4 regions of the Pseudogracilibacillus sp. SO10305 genome follow, and region 1 is predicted to be linked to each of the others. Evidence: riboswitches for the same ligand, from Rfam matches in the RefSeq annotation. Region 1 holds a riboswitch; each other region holds the start of a gene.
What was found. Region 1 has a riboswitch for cobalamin ahead of SPD45_RS04850 (ribonucleoside-diphosphate reductase subunit alpha). Riboswitches for the same ligand answer to the same signal wherever they lie in the genome.

Region 1 (4,885 bases):
ATACATTTTATACCAATGTGGATACGCAATATCATTCCAATTTAAAATACCACTCGATTTTCCACCGAAAATCCCCGTCGATTTGTTCGGGTTACGCGGTTCTAATGTTTTTGCACGTTCAAGCAGTAATTCTGACATCTTCTAACACTCCTTCTAGCCAATTATCAATTAATACTTCTTGGGAGCCTCTTGGGGACTGTTCGATTTTCAAACCGTCCCACTTACTCTCATAAAATTTCACTAATTTATCAACAGCTCCACAAAACATAGCATCTCCGCCAAATTGTGTATCGCCTGAACCAAATACTGCTATATTATTCGGTTTATAGCCGACTTCTAATACAAAATCTTTCACTTCATCTGGTGTTCCACCCATATCCCACGTAAATGTGCCAAGGAATATATAATCGTACTCACTTAAGTCTGGTACATAATCAATGCCAATCGATAACATATCGACCTCTATTCCTTCACATACTAATTTCCGCTCAATATGTTCCGCAATCTCTTCTGTATTTCCGCTATAAGATAAATAAGCAATTAAAGTTCTCATGAATGACACCACTCACATTCTTCAATATCGTTCGCAGTAGATCGAACATAATACGATGTTTTTAACCCCTCTTTCCAAGCTTGTACGTGTAAATTTAATAAGACAGACGCACGAATCGTATTTGGTACATACATATTAAATGAAATACTTTGATCAATATGCTTTTGTCTTACTGCATTTTGCTTTACAGACCAACGCTGATCCACAATATATGCAGAACGACGATAAATGTTATACGTTCTGTGATCTAATGCTGGTGCTGTTACTGGAATTTTGAAGTCTTTTTTCTCCTCGTAATAGAACACTTGGAAAATCGGGTCAATACTCGCAGTGGACCCTGCAATCATCGCTGTCGATGAGTTCGGTGCTACTGCCATCAAATACCCATTACGAATTCCGTTTTCTTGTACTTCTTGTTGTAATGCTTCCCACTTTTCTCCTTCATATCCACGTGAAGTGAAATATTGTCCTGATTGCCATTTGCTTCCTTCAAAGAAACGGTAAGCGCCTTTTTCTTTACTTAATTCCATACTTGCTTGAATCGTTAAATAAGCAATCTGTTCATATAATTCATCCGTGTATGTTAATGCCTCTTCTGACTCCCATTCGATGCCTTTCAGTGCAAGCAAGTGATGCCAACCAAACGTTCCTAAACCTACCGCTCTATATTTCTGGTTCGTCAGTTGTGCTTGTAAAATTGGTAATGTGTTCATATCAATTACATTATCCAACATTCTTACTTGAATCGGAATGAGTCGCTCTAACACACCTTCTGGTACCGCACGACCTAAGTTAACAGAACTTAAGTTACAAACGACATAATCTCCAGTTTTATATTTCTTCACAATCACATCTTCATTTTCAACATACTCTTCTAAAAACTCTGTTGGTGATTGATTTTGGGTAATTTCTGTACAAAGGTTAGAACAATAGATAATACCAGCATGACTATTTGCATTCATACGGTTTACTTCATCACGGTAAAACATAAACGGTGTACCTGTTTCTAACTGAGAAATCATAATACGTTTCATGATATCAATTGCCGGTACTTTCTTTTTCGTTAAACGTTCATCGCGAATACATTCTTCATATTTCGCCCGCCACGTTCCAGCACCTTTTTCTTCATCATAAAAATCTTCCAAGCTATATCCCATCACTTGTCTTACTTCATGTGGATCAAATAAATACCAGTCACCACGTGCTTCTACTTGTTCCATAAAGTAATCTGGTAAACATACTCCAGGGAAAATATCGTGTGCTCGCATACGTGCATCCCCGTTATTTAATTTTAAATCTAAAAACGGTTCAATATCGATATGCCATACATCTAAATAAATCGCGATCGCACCTTTTCTCGTACCTAATTGGTCCACACTTACCGCCGTATTGTTTAACTGACGAATCCACGGCACGACACCACTCGACATTCCTTTAAATCCTTTAATTGCACTCCCACGGCCTCGGACTTTCCCCATATAGACACCAATTCCGCCACCGTTTTTCGATAATTGTGCTACATCTGTGTTCACATCGTAGATCGATTGTAAACTATCCTCGACTGTATCAATGAAACAGCTAGAAAGTTGTCCATGTGTTTTTCCTGCGTTGTTCATTGTCGGTGTTGCAACAGTCATATATAAATTACTTAAAGCCCAGTAAGCTTCTAAAATATAATCCATTCGCTTCTCGCTATTTTCATCTTGCATTAAATGCATTGCGATAATCATCCAACGTTCTTGAGGCAATTCAAAAACGTTTTTCTCATGGTCTGTCGCTAAATATCTTGTTGCTAACGTATAAATAGCTAAATAGTGAAATAAACTATCGCGCTCTTGTTCGATCTTGCTTCCTAAAAGGTCGATCTCTTCTTTTGTATATTTTTCTAATAATTTATTCGTATAAATGCCTTTATTCGTTAATTGATCAATTAATGTATAAAAATCTCCATATTTTTCAGCTGGGTCATATCCTCTGTTAGCTGCAGCTTGCTCATACAATTGTGCAGCATATAAACGACTGGCAAAGTATGTCCAATCCGGATTAGCTTCATCAATATTTTCTAATGCAATTTTAATCATCTCAATGTGAACATCTAATCCTGTCACATTCGCTGTTGCGTTTAACATCTTTTCTTTATACGGTGTGACATCTACATTTAAACCTTCTTGTGCCAACGTCATTAATGCTTCTACCTTGTTTTCTACCTCTAACATGCTCATCTATAAATCCCTCCTGAAAAATTATCCCCTATTATATATGTCGATCGCTTCGTTTCGTGTTCTCCTAATATGTATTTTTTATATTAAAAAAGCCGTTTATTCGCATGAGGAATAAACGGCCAAAAAGACAACAAAATATGCACTATTTCAATATCCATGCCGTTTCCAAAATCCCTCACCCCGGAGAAGTGAAACTAACGCGATTAGGCAGGTCTCCTGACTTATATGTATCTCCAGAACCCCTTCCTATATGTGTTGCCTTTTCTTAAAAAAACAACTACATACAGTGAGCATGTCCTTTCATAAAAATAACATAATTACAGTTGCGGGGGCAGTTCTAGCTTCTCACTAGATTCCCTTTTTAAGACTTTCATACGTCACCTTAATCACTATATATTGTGTATTCAATTTTATATATCATCTATATATTGTGTTTTAATCTTAACATATTCATTTTTATGATGCAATATATTTTTAACAATTTTAGCGAATATTGGTATAGCATGTTGACGGATTTGTAACACCGATTTAGTTTTGATATACTTCTAAACGCATAAAGAAGTCTTTTATAAATTGATAGAACAATTTTTCCGTCGGTAATAATTCACGTTCAGCAGGAATAATCGCCCCGACCGATCGTTTCAAACTAGGTTCTGTAATTGGAACTTTCACCGTAGCACGCGGCAAACAATCGACCAATGTTACTTCTGGAATTAATGTAACACCTAATCCCGCTGATACAAGCCCTTTTATCGCGTCTAAATCTTTTCCTTCAAAGGAAATTTTCGGTTGAAAGCCACGTTGTAAACATCCTTCCATAATAACGTCGTGTAATATAAACCCTTTTGGAAACATGACAAACGATTCATCGCGCAATTCGATTAATTTTAATGAAGACCTGTTTGCAAGAGAATGATTACTCGGTAATAAAGCGACAATATCTTCTGTAAAAAGTACTGTACTTTTCACCTTATCTTGGTCTTGTGGTAATGGTCCTAATAATGCAATATTAATTTCGCCCTTTTTCACCCAATCAAGTAGCTCACTATGTGTCCCTTGATTTAGCACAAATTTCACATCTGGATACTGTTTTCGAAAGTAAAAAATAGCAGTAGGTAATATATAAGAGGCTAAACTAGCCGCAAAGCCTATATGAATCGTTCCTTTTTTAGGATCGGTATATTCAATCACTTCTTGTCTTGCATCATCGATCACATTCATCGCTTTTTCCATATGTTCTAAAAAAACTTTCCCAATTCTCGTTAGTCGAACGGTTCTTCCTTCTCGAATAAATAAATCTACCCCAAGCTCTTCTTCTAAATTAAAAATTTGCCGACTTACTGCTGATTGTGCCACATGTAAAGCATCTGCAGCTTCTGTTACATGCTCACGTTTTGCAACTTCAATAAAATATTTTATTTGTCTTAACTCCATTTTTGTCACCTCGTATTTTTATTATCTCATAAAAGCATTAATAATATCTATTAATAGTATTGTTTAGATTGATACATGTATGATAAGTTATTAATAGAGGAAGTATATAGAATAGACGGAATAGAAAGAAATGGGAGGCGAGCATCATGACTCAACTAGAGCGCGTCATTTCAGCGGAAGAACAAGAAGTAATCAACTACATGGATGACCTTTACGAAAAAATAAAAGCGCGTGATCCACATGAGGTGGAGTTTTTACAAGCTACAAAAATGTTACTAAATTCTCTTGTGCCGGTGTTTGTGAAGAATCGCACATATATAGAAAAAAATATATTAGAACAATTAATTGAACCCGAAAGAATCATTACCTTTCGTGTTCCGTGGATAGATGATAACGGAAATACGCATGTGAATCGTGGGTATCGTGTACAATTTAACAGTGCACTCGGCCCATATAAAGGAGGGATTCGTTTCCATCCGAGTGTGAATTTAAGTGTCATGAAGTTTTTATCCTTAACACAAATTTTCAAAAACTCTTTAACTGGTCAACCAATTGGTGGCGGAAAAGGTGGAGCAGACTTCGATCCAAAAGGAAAGTCTGACAACGAAATTATGCGTTTCTGTCAAAGTTTTATGACAGAATTATATCGCCATATCGGCCCGGACACAGATGTACC
Region 2 (4,885 bases), on a different contig from region 1:
CAGGCGATTGAGCGTGCAGGATATAAAGTTGGGGAAGAAGTTCAGCTAGCGATGGATGTTGCATCTTCAGAATTTTACAAAGATGGTAAATACCATTTTGAAGGAGAAGGTGTTGTACGTACATCAGAGGAAATGGTTGATTGGTATGAAGAGTTAGTAGAAAAATACCCAATTATTTCTATTGAAGATGGTTTAGATGAAAACGACTGGGAAGGTCATAAATTATTAACAGACCGTATCGGTGACCGTGTTCAATTAGTAGGAGACGATTTATTCGTTACAAACACGGAAAAATTAGCGAAAGGGATCGAGCAAGGCGTTGGAAACTCTATCTTAATTAAAGTGAACCAAATCGGTACATTAACAGAAACATTCGAAGCAATTGAAATGGCAAAACGTGCAGGATATACAGCAGTTATTTCACACCGTTCAGGTGAAACAGAAGATGCGACGATTGCAGATATTGCGGTTGCAACAAATGCTGGTCAAATTAAAACAGGTGCACCATCTCGTACAGATCGTGTAGCAAAATACAATCAATTATTACGTATTGAAGATGAATTATCAGGTATTGGTGAGTATGCAGGATGGGATGCATTTTATAATGTGAAGTAAAATAACGGGAAAAGACATGGTCTAAATGGCCATGTCTTTTTTACTGTATACGATCGTTTGAAATACAATTGTAATATAGTGACAATCTTTCTGTTATCTCTCTATGTTATAATCGGTTAAGTAAATCAAGAAGAAAGCGATAATATTTAAGCATAACAAAGGAGCGGAATTTCTTGAAGAAACTAACTATTTACTTGCTCGCAGTAGTATTACTAGTGAGTGGACTGTTCACGATACCTTTAGAGGCGAATGCAAGTAAAAAAGAATTAAATGACGTTCAAGATGAGCGTAAAGAGGTAAAAGAAGAATTATCTAAAAAAGAATCTGAGCTTGTAGAAGTGCTAGATGACATAGCAGCATTACATAAAGAAGTAGCAGGTATTGAACAAAAAATAACTGCAAGTGAAGCAGAAATAGCTGAGAAAAACGATAAAATTATCGAGTATGAAGCGGAATTTGTTCAACTAGCTGAAAAAGTTGAAAAAATTAATAAACGAATCGATAAACGCCAAGAAATTTTAAAAGATCGTATCATTGCTTACCAAGAAAACGGTGGCGACATTAGCTATTTAGAAGTTTTATTTAATGCTAAAGACTTCAATGAATTCATTAGTCGTGTCAATTCTGTATCAACGATTACAAACGCAGATAAGCAACTAATAGAAGAACATGAAGCAGATCGTCAAGAAGTGGAAGACATTCAAGAGGAAATTACAGACAAAATAGATAAGCAAGAAGCTTTAGTTGATGAATTAGAAGAGCAAAAAGCAGAAGTTGTTGCACAGAAGGACGAATTAAAAAGCTCTGAAAAATCGTTAAAAGATAAAGAAACTACATTAGAGAAAGAGAAACAAAAATTAGGTAGTGAAGATAGTAAATTAGCAAGCATTGAACAACAATATCGTGATGAAATTGAAGCGGAAAAAGCGAAAGCGGCTAAAGAGCAAAAAGCAGAAGAAACAAAAGTTGCGACAGCTGCTAAAAAAGAGAAGGCACCAGCTTCATCAGATACACCGAAGCAAGCTGCTACAAGTGAAACACCGAAAAAACCATCTAGTAATCAAGGTAAGAAAGAGCCAGAACCGTCTACTGGAAAGTCATTTACAGTAGAGGCGACTGCATATGGCCCTGACTGTTCAGGATGTTCTGGTGTTTCAGCTACTGGAATGGATTTAAAACAAAAACCTACACCAAAAGTAATTGCGGTTGATCCAAGTGTTATTCCACTAGGATCAAAAGTTTGGGTAGAAGGTTATGGAACTGCGATTGCTGCTGATACAGGTGGCGCAATCAAAGGGAAGAAAATCGATGTTCTCTACCCGTCGGAGAAGTCTGCATATAGTTGGGGAAGAAGAACGGTTCGTGTGAAAATTTTAAATTAATTAAGTAAAGAACTTGAGACGTACTTTTATTAAGTCTCAAGTTCTTTTTTTGTACATTTATCTCATATTTAAAACAGATGACGATAAGAGAAACGAATATCAGGCAATTATGATATACTATAGATGTAATTAAATATTGGAGCTTTAGGTGCAATATTGGAAAGTATATTATCCTTTATTGCTTAAAAGGGAAGATCGGTGTAATTCCGACGCTGTCCCGCAACTGTGATACGGAGCAACTCACGAATACCACTGCTTTTTATAAAAATAAAAAGTGGGAAGGTGTGAGAAGCGATGAAGTGAAGCCAGGAGACCTGCCTAATAATGCTCAACAAATTTCCTACGGAGGATAGGAGGTGTGTGGAACGGTTCAAACATAGGGAAATTCCTATGCTTCTTTTGGATTGCTTTTTACAACAACCTGCATCTTCGCAAGGTTGTTTTTTTACGTGAAGGAGGGAAAGGGAATGAAAGGAACTGTCAGCTATTATGTAGAAGCATTACAAACAAATGTGATGAATCGTTTAGTTGAAAATGAAACAACATCTTTACAAGCTACGTATGAACAATTATGGAATGAAATTGAATTAGCTGAGGAAAATTTACAAGCTACGTATAAAGAAAATTTAACGAAAGCATATACAATTGTTCGAAATGCGATGACATTTGTCGAACGCGATGAAGTAATTGTATAATATGAACAGAAATTAAGGAGGTGGTGGGCTTCACCACCTTTTTTTATGTATTTGAATACCCCTGTTACTGCTGGGGGTTCTAAGTAGCCTGATGATTTTGATCGCCTTGTAAATTTATAGTACAAATAATATGGAAAGTAGGTAGTTGCAAGAATGTGAGTTGAAGTTGCAAGAATACGGGTCGGAGTTGCAAGAATGCAGGTCGAAGTTGCAAGAATACGGGTCGAAGTTGCAAGAATATGGGTAGAAGTTGCAAGAATATGGGTAGAAGTTGCAAGAATGTGAGTAGAAGTTGCAAGAATGTGAGTTGAAGTTGCAAGAATGTGAGTAGAAGTTGCAAGAATACGGGTCGAAGTTGCAAGAAAGCAGGTCGAAGTTGCAAGAAAGCAGGTCGAAGTTGCAAGAATACGGGTCGAAGTTGCAAGAAAGCAGGACGAAGTTGCAAGAATACGGGTCGAAGTTGCAAGAATATGGGTCGGAGTTGCAAGAAAGCAGGCCGAAGTTGCAAGAAAACATGCCAAAGTTGCAAGAATCTAACCCGAAGCTACAAGAACCCAACCCCAAACCGTAAGGACCCAACCATAAAGCTCAATCCTCTCCCCAACAAAATGGAAAAAGGAAGTTTTCGCGTAGAAAATATTTTTGGACAAAGTAGGAAAAACAAACATCAAATCCAAGAATATATAGGAATTCAGTTAAAAGATAATGATATAAGCGATCAACTACATTTACGGGATAATGAAATAAAAGAGCAATAAGCGAATCTTAAAGAATCTGTTCGTGGATATGTGGTGCAGAAGGGAGAACGTTCAATGAGACTTTTAGGCTGAGGCCTGTCATAAAGGCTTTCGGTCTCAGGGCAAACCACCATTTCACACTATTAGCTTCGGTAATATATGTCCATCCTAGTCTGTTAGCGAAAAAGGACTTAGACGTATTCCTTAGAAGAAAGTATTCTACAACAAACTATCAGATCATTTTTTAACTAGTACTTTAAAATAATCGCCCTTTTCTGACAATTCACATTTCATGTACGGTATAATGAAGAAAAGGAGGCGGAGATGATGCAATATGATGTCATTGTTATTGGTGCAGGACTAGCAGGACTCGTTACAACGACAGAACTTGCAGCAAAAGGAAAGAAAGTATTACTACTAGATCAAGAAGGCCCCCAATCATTAGGAGGTCAAGCTTGGTGGTCTTTCGGTGGACTTTTTTTAGTCGATTCTCCTGAACAACGTCGTATGGGGATAAAAGATTCACATGAACTAGCGTGGCAAGATTGGCTCGGCACGGCGGGTTATGATCGCTTAGAAACAGAGGACAAATATGGATTTAAATGGGCGAAACGCTATGTGCATTTTGCAAAAGAGGAAAAACGATCATGGCTTCATGAAAAAGGAGTTCGCTTTTTTCCTGTCGTTGGGTGGGCTGAGCGAGGTGGCTATTTAGCTGAAGGACACGGAAACTCTGTACCAAGATTTCATATTACTTGGGGAACAGGCCCAGGACTTGTCCAACCTTTCGTATCTCTTTTACATAAACAGATGGATGAAAATCTCGTTACATATAAACCAAGGCACCAAGTTGATCAGCTCATTGAAAGGGAACATAAAATTACAACAGTACAAGGGTCCGTTTTAGAAAACGATCATGCTGAAAGAGGGAGGGAAACGACACGTAAAACGATTGGTGAATTTTCATATGAAGCAGCAGCTATTGTAATTGCTAGTGGTGGAATTGGAGCGAATTTCGAAGCGATTCGAAAAAATTGGCCGCAATCATTAGGTAATGCCCCTAAAAATATGATATCAGGAGTACCAAAACATGTCGATGGCCGAATGCTTTCTATCACGGAGCAAGCTGGTGGGAAAATTGTAAACCGAGATCGTATGTGGCATTATACGGAAGGGATTAGAAACTGGGCACCAATCTGGGAAAATCATGGCATCCGAATCCTTCCAGGACCATCTTCTTTATGGTTGGATGCAGAAGGGAATCGTTTTAAAGCGCCAAATTTTCCGGGATTTGACACACTTGGAACATTAAAAGCTATTATGGATACAGGGTATGATTATTCATGGTTTATTTTAACGAAAGATATTATTGAAAAGGAATTTGCTTTATCTGGTAGTGAACAAAATCCTGATTTAACTGGAAAGAGCATTGCGAAAGTGTTGCAACGAATATTGC
Region 3 (4,885 bases), on a different contig from region 1:
AACTTTTCTACAGTTTGCTTAGTCTTATTAGATAGATCAACTGATGATGCATCATTTACTGCATTTTGTAATTCTTCCTTTTGTACCATTTCTTCTGTCGGTTCTTCTTTTAATTGATCGATTTTTAATTGAAGATCTCTTAATGTAGCATCAACTTCATCTTGAGTTATCTCTTCATCTTCGAGTACAGTTTTCGCATGTTCTAACGCATCCTCAAATGAATTAACAGATTCTTCTGTTTTATTCGATAAATCAATGTTATCTGCTTCTGCAATCTTTTCTTGTAATTCATCTTTTAATGCTCTTTGCTTTAATTCAGAAATTGCGTTCAATAAAGCATTTGCCGCTTCATCGACTTCCTCCTGAGTTGCATTCTGATTTTCTAATGCTGCTTTTGCTTCAGTTAATGCATTCTCAAAGTTCATAACACTTGAAGGAGTTTTGTCATCAAGGTTTATTTCTTCTGCTCGTTCAATCTCTCTTTCCAACTTCTCTTTATTAATTTCTTCTTGTTCTTCTTGTACACTTTCAATTTTCTCTTGAACATCTTCTACAATCATATCAACTTCATCTTGCGTAATAGATTCATCTTCAATAATGCTATTTAATTGTTCTAATGTTTCGGTAATGATTTCTTGTTGCTCTACTGTAAATAATTCTTCCTTATATCCACTTAATCGAGCTTCTTCAAAGATGGCATGAGAAATAACTACTTCTTCTGTCTCTGTTTCATCCCTATATTCAATTTTACCCAATGCAACTTCCAATTGATTAATCATTTCCTTTAGATTATCAATTGTCGCATTCGATGAATCTAATGTTGATATCGTTCTTACACTTCTAAATTCTTTTATGTTTAGTTCGCGTAAAACCATTTCCGCTTGTCCAAACAAACTTCCTAATGATCTAGCAGAGTCGTTGGTAATTGTCTTTAAATTTGTTTGTAATATTTCATTCATTTTTGTTTCTAATTCAACTTTTAAATTATCTACTACTACTTCTTCTTCTAATTGAACGATTCTTGTCTCTAATGATTCTAATTTTGAAACATTAGAAACATATAATTTTGCATTTTCAGATAAACTATCAAATTTTAAACGTGCCTGTTCAATAGCTTCTTTATGGTCTAATGTTACATCAATAGTGGCAGGTAAATTTCCGATCATTTCTTGTACTTCTAATCCTGCTATTTCATCTTCATTTACCGCTTCTGTCCACTTCGCATAAAATGTTTTATCTTCCGTAGAACCTTTAGTAATTTGAGTTACTTTTTCTCCTTCAAATGATGCATTAGTAAACCATCCTTCAAATGTATAACCCTCTTTTAAAATATCTTCTTCTTTTGGTAAAATTACATCATCATCAATTGTATAATCTGTTACAATTTCATCTGATATAAATGAAGCATCATTTAACTCATACGTGATAGAATAAACTTCATTTTCATATTGAGCGTGTAATGTCACATCTTTTTCAGGAACAACTAATAATTCCCCAGCTTCATAAATAGTACCTGAACCATCTTGTTTACTGTTCCACTCAGTAAAAGATTTTCCTTTTACATCTTGTCCTTCTGGAATTTCTACTAATCCATAACGTTTCCCGCTTTCTATTGAACTATTTCCTTCTTCCTCAAACGTTACAGTTTGCTCTTTTGCCACCAACATATCTTTATATTCGCCATTTACCATGTCAGACATGTCATATAAATCATTTTTTCCTTTAACAAAACGTTCATAAGCGATTAATCCATAAATCGATTGGTCTGTAGCCATTCCGTTAACACCGTAGCCAGAACCTCCACCACCATCATTTCCGGATGTTACATGTCTAAATCCACCTGAAATATTGTATATCGTCTCTTCTGTATTATCTCTATATGATTCTTTTTCTGGTGTAGTTCCTGGCGCCCAAAATGTTAGTAATTTATCAACCATATTATTCGTAGTAACACCGTCATGTTTACCGCCATCAGTAACAAAATTTACTTGTTTTCCAAGATACGGTAAATCTACTGTTGAAATAGGATCCATTCCTAAAGCAGTTAATGCTACAACTACTTGCACAGTACTCTCTACGTTGACATTACCAAAAGCAGCAAATCCACCATTATCTAACTGCATATCACCTAATACAACAATTGCCCGTTCTACCGCTTTAGCAAATTCTTCAAACTTATAAGTAGAATCAGTTTGCTCAAATAATGCCTTATCCTTGTAGTATGGAGCTAATGATTGTAATGCCATTCCAGTAATATCTGCATCAGGTTGTTTCCCCATTAATGCCCATCCACCGATTGTTCCATCAGATTGTTCTATTTCTCTATCTAAAATGTAATCGATCATTTTACCAATCGTGTTTACATTTTCATTTGTTGTATCTTCATAAAGTTCATAAGGTCCTGTGTTTAAAGCGATAATTTCCCAAATTGGACCATTAATTCCTTGTCTGTATGAGAATGGATATGATTCAGATAATTTTTCTATATAGTCATAACCAGCTACATTTGTAATATCATAACCGAGAGCACTTAGTGCTAAAATAGACCTTGACCATTCTGTGGATTTATTACGGTCCAGGTTGCCACTCTTTCTTTCTACATACTCCTCTACTCGATTTATGTATCCATCGAAATATTCCTGTGTTAATTCATCATTGTAATAGTAACCGCCATCTAGTCCTCTTAGTAAACCCATTACTGTCCATTCACCATTTGATGTTCCGAAAATAGGAGCATCTACAACATTATAATTATATAAGTTTGCATGGTTAATATAGAAGCCGACCTCCGGCTTTTCATCTTCCCAAAATCGCACATCTAAATGTAAGTAATCATTATTCGGATCATAAATCCCTTGATTTACAACATCTACTAACGTTTTTTCTTCGTCTTTTTCACTCGCTGAACTTAGTTGTGGAAACGAAGATACTACAAGTAAAAGCGCTGCCAAAATTGCAAAAAACTTTTTAAACAACTGTTTTCCCATTATACCTTGTCCTTCCTTTATAATTTCCCACACAAAATAACCTTGAACAATCCGGTCCTGTTCAAGGTTATAGCATGAATATTTATCATAAATACACGTATGTATACATACATAGGTATAATATATATGAATGAATATTTCCCCTTAGTCCCGGAAGGTTCGAAATAATACTCATCTTGACAAGTCTCCTGACTTAGGATCATTGCAATTGTCTTTTCCTTCCCGGAAATTTATCCAGTGGATTCAAAAGATTGCTCCCCATAACAGTGGCCGGACCGTTCAGGATTTTCACCTGATTCCTTATTAAGTTGCATATGCAACATCAAAATGATATATGAAGTTTTTTATGTAGGTATAATCAATACCCATCTTATATCATAGTACAACTTTTCTGAATTTAAAAGCATCTTTATAACTATGTAGAGGAAGTAAATGTCAAAAGAACATAAAAAAGTGTGAAAAAGGAATATCCTTCTTCACACCATTTTTCTATATTATCGCAAAAATGTAGTTGGATTTGTAATGTTGCCATTATTATGTACTTCAAAATGTAAGTGAATACCAGTCGAATCACCTGTCGTACCCATGACACCAATTTGTTCTCCACGCTTTACTTTTTGACCTGATTTCACAGTAATTTTCGACATATGTGCATACAATGTTTTTAAACCATTACCATGATCTACAATTACCATGTTTCCATAACCACCAGAATTCATCCCAGCTGATTCTACTGTACCAGCTTCGGCTGCATAAATTGGAGGTGATGTACTTCGATCTGTTCGAGCAATATCAATACCTTTATGCATTGCACCCCAACGCTCTCCAACGTGACTGGAAATGTATCCACCATCAGTCGGCCAACCCAAAGTTGAGTTACTATTAGCAGTATCAACAGAAAAAGATGTCCCTATATTTTCAGCTTCTTTTTCTGCCTCTAGTAATGCCAATTCTTTATCTTCTAATTTTAATTTTTTCGTTTTAGCTTTAAACTTCGCTTCTTTTTTCTTTATTTTTTCCTTCTTTTCCTCCGTTAACTCTTTTTGCATTTCTGTATTTTGCTTAATTTGTTTTAACTCTTGTTCTAAATCTTCCAGTTGTGCAAGCTTTTTCTCAACTTTTGCTTTATCTTTTTCTAAGTCTTCAATTAAACTTGCATCTGACTCAGCAATCGTATTAACTGCACTTGCTCGACTAATAAAATCATTAAAATCTTCTGCACCAAATAAGATTTCGATATATTGAATGTCGCCACCATTTGATTGGATCGATTTTGCACGTTCTTTTAAAATGTCAAAACGTTTTTCGATTTCCTCTTCTAATTTTTCAATTTCCTCTTCTACTTTCTTTATCTCTTTTTTTGTTTCTTTCATTGCCTTTTCATTTTGTTTCAATGTTTCTTTATACTCTTTGATCTCTATATTAAGTTCCTTTATTTCTTTCACTAATTTTTTGATTTCTTTATTCGCTTTCTTTAAGTCTTTCTTTATATTCTCTCTATCTTTTTGAATATCTTCTATCTTTTCAGCTGCAATGTCATTTGTTGGATATAATACAGTTCCAGCAAATAAAATTGCTACCGCTAAAAATAACTTTATATACTTCAATGCATCTTACTCCCTTCCTCTTTTTGTCCCCAAAGCATATTATAACAATCTAACATTTCATACGAATGTGATTCTCATTACAGTTTATTATCAAATTTCAAACAAAAAATAAGCACATATTACTATTTTAGTAACTTATGCTTATGTGACTATACAATTATTTCAAATTATGTAATAACTGTTACATTGCACGAAGTACAAATAGGCTCCTACAAATAATATGTAATTTCGGCTTGTCCAAGGCAATCAACCTACTAGTGACAAAAAGTTACATACAAATGATGCTCATAC
Region 4 (4,885 bases), on a different contig from region 1:
AACATTTATCATACGTCATATACGATTGTAACTCAAATGCTTTTTCTTTCTTTAATTGAATTCGTTTTTGAATATATGCCTCCATATCTATCCAAATTGATGGTGGAATAATTTTTTGTACAATCATATTGCTATCCATCATACCATGAGTCTGTAATTGAAAATATAAAAAACGTATCTTTGTTGCCTTCATTCGAAATAACATTTCTACTTCTTCATCTTTTTGTGGTAATGGCTCCTTTTGCTTTATAAAAGGTTGAAGTATATCATTTATAACTAATAATTCATTCTTTGTCGGTAAATCTTGCTCGATTAATTGTAGTGGCAGATGAATATCTCCATCCTTATATAAAACAAAACTGACACTTTGTTCTCCATCTCTACCCGCCCGTCCAATTTCTTGAATAAACGCCTCAATATTCGATGGCATTTGATAATGAATGACTAAACGAATATTTTTTTTGTTAATTCCCATACCAAATGCACTTGTACAACAAATAATTTGTAGTTGATCATGCATAAATTGTTGTTGCACTTTTAGACGATCATTCGCATCCATTCCACCATGATAATAGGCGATAGATCGATGTCCTAAATGTAGTTGTAATGTTTGTGCCATCTGTTCCGTCATTTTTCTACTCGAAAAATATATAATTGTTGGTACTTTATAATTTTTTAACAATGAAACGAGCATATCTAGTTTTTCTTGATCATCTATTACTTTTTCCAATACTAAAGCTATATTTTCTCGGTCGATTTTATATAAATGTCTAGCCATATGATGTAATTGTAATTGCCGTTGAATATCATCTTGTACAGCAGGAGTAGCTGTTCCAGTTAACGCCAATACTGGCGGATCACCTAAAGCGTTTATTACCGTATGCAACCGTAAATAATCTGGGCGAAAATCATGCCCCCATTGTGAAATACAATGCGCCTCATCAATAACGAATAGCGAGAGTTTTCTACGATTGCATAGATCCAAGATCATTTGTTGTTGTATTAATTCCGGAGAGATATATAATAATTTATATGTATGGAGATGGCGCAATATATATTGTCTTTCTTCCCACGTTTGCATACTATGTAATGCCGCAACTTCTTTAAACCCAAAAGCTTTTGCTTCTCGTACTTGATCAATCATTAACGAAATAAGGGGAGAAACAACGATTGTCAAATATGGTAACACTTTTGCTGGTAATTGATAACAAATCGACTTCCCTGATCCTGTCTTCAACATTCCTAACACATTTTTGCCTTGTAACACATCACGAATAATTTCTTCCTGTCCTTCTTGAAATGAATCATAAGAAAAATGCTCCTGCAATAATGTTTGTAAATTTTCCTTCATTTGTTATCTCCCCCTTTCTTTTGCAAATATGTTAATGCTAAGCGGATTTGAAAATAGGTGATCGATGGACCAACATGATCCTTAATCGGTTTTAATTTAAATGTTTTTGTACGTTGAATCACATCATGTATTTCTTCTATCTTGTCTAATGCAATAAATTGTGTATATGGAAAATTCGGTTCATATAATGCAATTTCTACTAGATGGTCATAAATCGTATTTATTTTTAATTTACGTATAGAGGCAATTTTTTCTAATTGATGACCTTGTTGCCATAAATTGTATGTTTGTTTTGTAGAATGGGTTAATTTGGAATGAATTGTTTCACCACGAATTTCTTGTTTCATATGGTATAAAATAGGATGTAGATCAACGTTTATATGTTGTAAAATATAGTGAATAACATTTAACGTCTCCAACTCTATATCTGCTACAGATAAATTATACTTATCGACCAACTGTTGTTTGGATTGCCCAATGACCGTAGCACCTGTTAACTGATCTACGAATAAAGCTGCTCCTAGATCAGTAACTTGAAGTAACAAGCTACGTAATTCCATAAATAATTTGTCTAAACATTCATTTACTCGATCTTTCGTTTTTCCATATACTAATTTCACCCACTGCTCGACAGGTCTGTTTTCTATAATTGGAATATATTGCTTGTTTCCAACAGACTTATTTGTCCAAACTTGAATTAACAAAAGTAATCGTTCAAAAAAGATACGATCAATCTGCTCCAATTTCCCCCCATTTAAATGATACATAGAAATTTCATGTTGTAATTGTAAGATAGATTCATCTGTCATATTACATAATGTATATTGTTGTCCCACTATTTTCAGCTTGTCAGCTTCAACGAGTGAAAGAATTTCCCTATCATACACAGCTTTATCTAATTGTTTATAAATAGTAAAAAAACGATTCAAATGAAATAAATTTGCATCTTGAATCGTTTGGATCGATTGTTTTCCTTGTATAATATAATATGGTGAATTAGCGGAGCGTTCACCTTCCATTCTATACAAACAATATAAAATAATTTGTCGAAACAATGAACACTCCTCCTTTTAATGTTGAATATTGAAACGGTCTTTTGCATATCGTTTCATTAAATAAGCAAAAATTGGATAAAGCACAATAATGAACACTGCATTTCCAATTGCATGATACGTATCAAAAGGTAACCCTAAAAGATAGTACGGCCAGAATTTTCCTGCTACTTGGTAAGTCACTAACGATATAATAAACCCATATAAATATCCACAAAAGACTCCATACAGTGCTAACATATAAACAGGAATATGTTTTACATATTTACCTATACATCCACTAATTACACCAATTAATCCCCAGGAGAAGACTTGCCATATTGACCAAATCCCCATTCCAAGTAACATATTGGATAAAAATGTAATAAGCAATGCCAAAACAAACGCAGCACCTGGTCCCATAATGATGCCAGCGATTATTATAATCGCTGTTACTGGTTGTACATTAGGAATAAAAACTAAAAAAGATCTTCCTACGATTCCTAACGTGGCAAGTATTGCTAATATCGTTAATTTATACGTATTCAACGTCGATTACTCCCAAGGTTGAAAATCAAAATTAACTTCATCTCCATTGGAAAGTTCATACTCTCCTGCACCAACCATTGCCATTTCATCGTTTACAAAATACATCCAAGCTTTTTCTTCTCCTTCTTCCGCTGCTTTTCCATCAATTGACGTAATAAAGCCACCATCTTCTTCAATATCAAAGTTTTCTTTCATAACGTCTAATAAAATTGCGCCATCTTCTGTCTTAATTTCCTTCTCTTCTAATACTTCCTCGCCTTTATCCAAAGAAATTACGACATCAACCGTAATCTCCTCTGACACTTCATTTGTTTCATTGTTTGCTTGATTGTTCACACTGTTATTTGTTTCATTTGCATCATTTGAACAACCTACTAAAACACCTACAGATAATAATAGTGCAGATAAAATAGTCATTAATTTTTTCATTGTAAAACTCTCCTTTATTATAGTATAAAATTAAAAAAGGCTGTAACAAAAGCTCACTCGTTTTGTTACAACCTCTATAAACATATTCATATAGAAGTAGCTTGAACCCCGAAGCTCTTTTACACAATTATTGGTAGGTATACTGACTTAACTATCATCCTACTTTGGATTCCTTCCCATATCAATCGATACAGTGGATTACATCCATTTCGTCCAGTATTACAGTTGCGAGGACAGTTCTAGATTTGCACTAGATTCCCGATGTATGAACATCATTTGGCCAATAATTTTTATGAAATTATTATTGTGGTATGGTGAAATAGAAAGTTGTACCTTCATGCAATTTACTTTTGACAGAAATGACTCCCTCATGCGCTTGGATAATATGTTTTGTAATTGCTAGCCCAAGGCCTGTACCCTTTTTATCACTTCTCGTTCGTGCTTTATCCGCTTTATAAAAACGTTCAAAAACGAAGGAAAGGTCCTCTTCAGGAATTCCACTACCATTATCACGTACTTCTACATGTAAAGCATCTTCTTTTGATTGTACTACTACTTCCACTTGACCACCATTTTGTGTATGACCGATCGCATTATCAATTAAATTAGTAAATACTTGTTCCATTCGGTCAGGATCAATGAAAAGCAATTGCTGCTCTATATCCATTGTCAGTAATAATTGTACACCATTTTCCTCTGCCATACCATAAAATTTTTTGTACACTTTTTCTACAAACATTTGTGTGTCTATTTCTTCTTTATTTAACTCAATATGGCCGGCTTCCATTCTTCCAATATCAAGTAATTCATTAACTAGACGACTCATTCTTAAAGATTCTTCGAGAATAATTTGAGCAAGTTCATTTTTCTCTGCTTTACTTTCTGCAATATCATCTACGATTGCCTCACTATAGCCTTGCATTAAGGCGATTGGTGTACGTAACTCATGAGATACATTCGAAATAAAATCTTTTCTTAGTTTATCCATTTGTCTTTCCTCTGTCATATCACGTATAACAGCAACAGCACCACGGATATATGTATCATCATATAAAGGTGTCATAATCATTACCCAATTTCGTCCTTGTAGTTGAACTTCTTGAATAACCTCTTTTTCCTCTTCAATTACCTTTTGGAACACAGCATATACATCATCAGGTAATTGCTGCATCATTTCATCTAATATATTATGCTCAAAATACCAATCACGAATAAATTGTTCTGCAGGTGGATTAATAACAATTACTTTTGCATCCCTCGTTAAGGTAATAACGCCATCTGCCATCGAATTAACTAACCGACTTAATTGTTCTTTCTCATGTCGTAACGCATCAATATGAAAATTCAATTGCTTCCCCATTTTATTAAATGCGACTGCGAGTTCACCTATTTCATCATTGGATAACACTGGAAGTTTCGTATTAAATTCACCCTTTGCAACTTGAATCGCCGCTTTACGCATTTGAATTAATGGTGCAGTAATTCTCGTCGATAGGAAAAATGCAAAAATGGTCGTTAAGATGAT

Region 2: linked by a shared signal. The riboswitch ahead of SPD45_RS03410 (hypothetical protein) and the one ahead of SPD45_RS04850 (ribonucleoside-diphosphate reductase subunit alpha) in region 1 are both predicted to bind cobalamin.
Region 3: linked by a shared signal. The riboswitch ahead of SPD45_RS03345 (InlB B-repeat-containing protein) and the one ahead of SPD45_RS04850 (ribonucleoside-diphosphate reductase subunit alpha) in region 1 are both predicted to bind cobalamin.
Region 4: linked by a shared signal. The riboswitch ahead of SPD45_RS00580 (DUF4430 domain-containing protein) and the one ahead of SPD45_RS04850 (ribonucleoside-diphosphate reductase subunit alpha) in region 1 are both predicted to bind cobalamin.

Annotation. Positions count from the first base shown of each region.
Region 1 is NZ_JAXHDE010000003.1:187,622-192,506, forward strand. It holds gene SPD45_RS04840 (ribonucleotide-diphosphate reductase subunit beta) at 1-138, opposite strand, end outside; gene SPD45_RS04845 (flavodoxin) at 119-553, opposite strand; gene SPD45_RS04850 (ribonucleoside-diphosphate reductase subunit alpha) at 550-2,736, opposite strand; cobalamin riboswitch at 2,965-3,176, opposite strand; gene SPD45_RS04855 (LysR family transcriptional regulator) at 3,304-4,209, opposite strand; gene gdhA (NADP-specific glutamate dehydrogenase) at 4,356-4,885, shown strand, end outside.
Region 2 is NZ_JAXHDE010000002.1:166,491-171,375, reverse strand. It holds gene eno (phosphopyruvate hydratase) at 1-615, shown strand, start outside; gene SPD45_RS03415 (PcsB-like coiled-coil domain-containing protein) at 789-1,997, shown strand; cobalamin riboswitch at 2,127-2,333, shown strand; gene SPD45_RS03410 (hypothetical protein) at 2,465-2,692, shown strand; gene SPD45_RS03405 (hypothetical protein) at 3,027-3,263, shown strand; gene SPD45_RS03400 (FAD-binding dehydrogenase) at 3,757-4,885, shown strand, end outside.
Region 3 is NZ_JAXHDE010000002.1:149,989-154,873, forward strand. It holds gene SPD45_RS03345 (InlB B-repeat-containing protein) at 1-2,987, opposite strand, end outside; cobalamin riboswitch at 3,149-3,329, opposite strand; gene SPD45_RS03350 (murein hydrolase activator EnvC family protein) at 3,482-4,594, opposite strand.
Region 4 is NZ_JAXHDE010000001.1:100,950-105,834, forward strand. It holds gene SPD45_RS00565 (RecQ family ATP-dependent DNA helicase) at 1-1,351, opposite strand, end outside; gene SPD45_RS00570 (helix-turn-helix domain-containing protein) at 1,348-2,406, opposite strand; gene SPD45_RS00575 (ECF transporter S component) at 2,422-2,931, opposite strand; gene SPD45_RS00580 (DUF4430 domain-containing protein) at 2,938-3,360, opposite strand; cobalamin riboswitch at 3,476-3,660, opposite strand; gene SPD45_RS00585 (ATP-binding protein) at 3,662-4,885, opposite strand, start outside.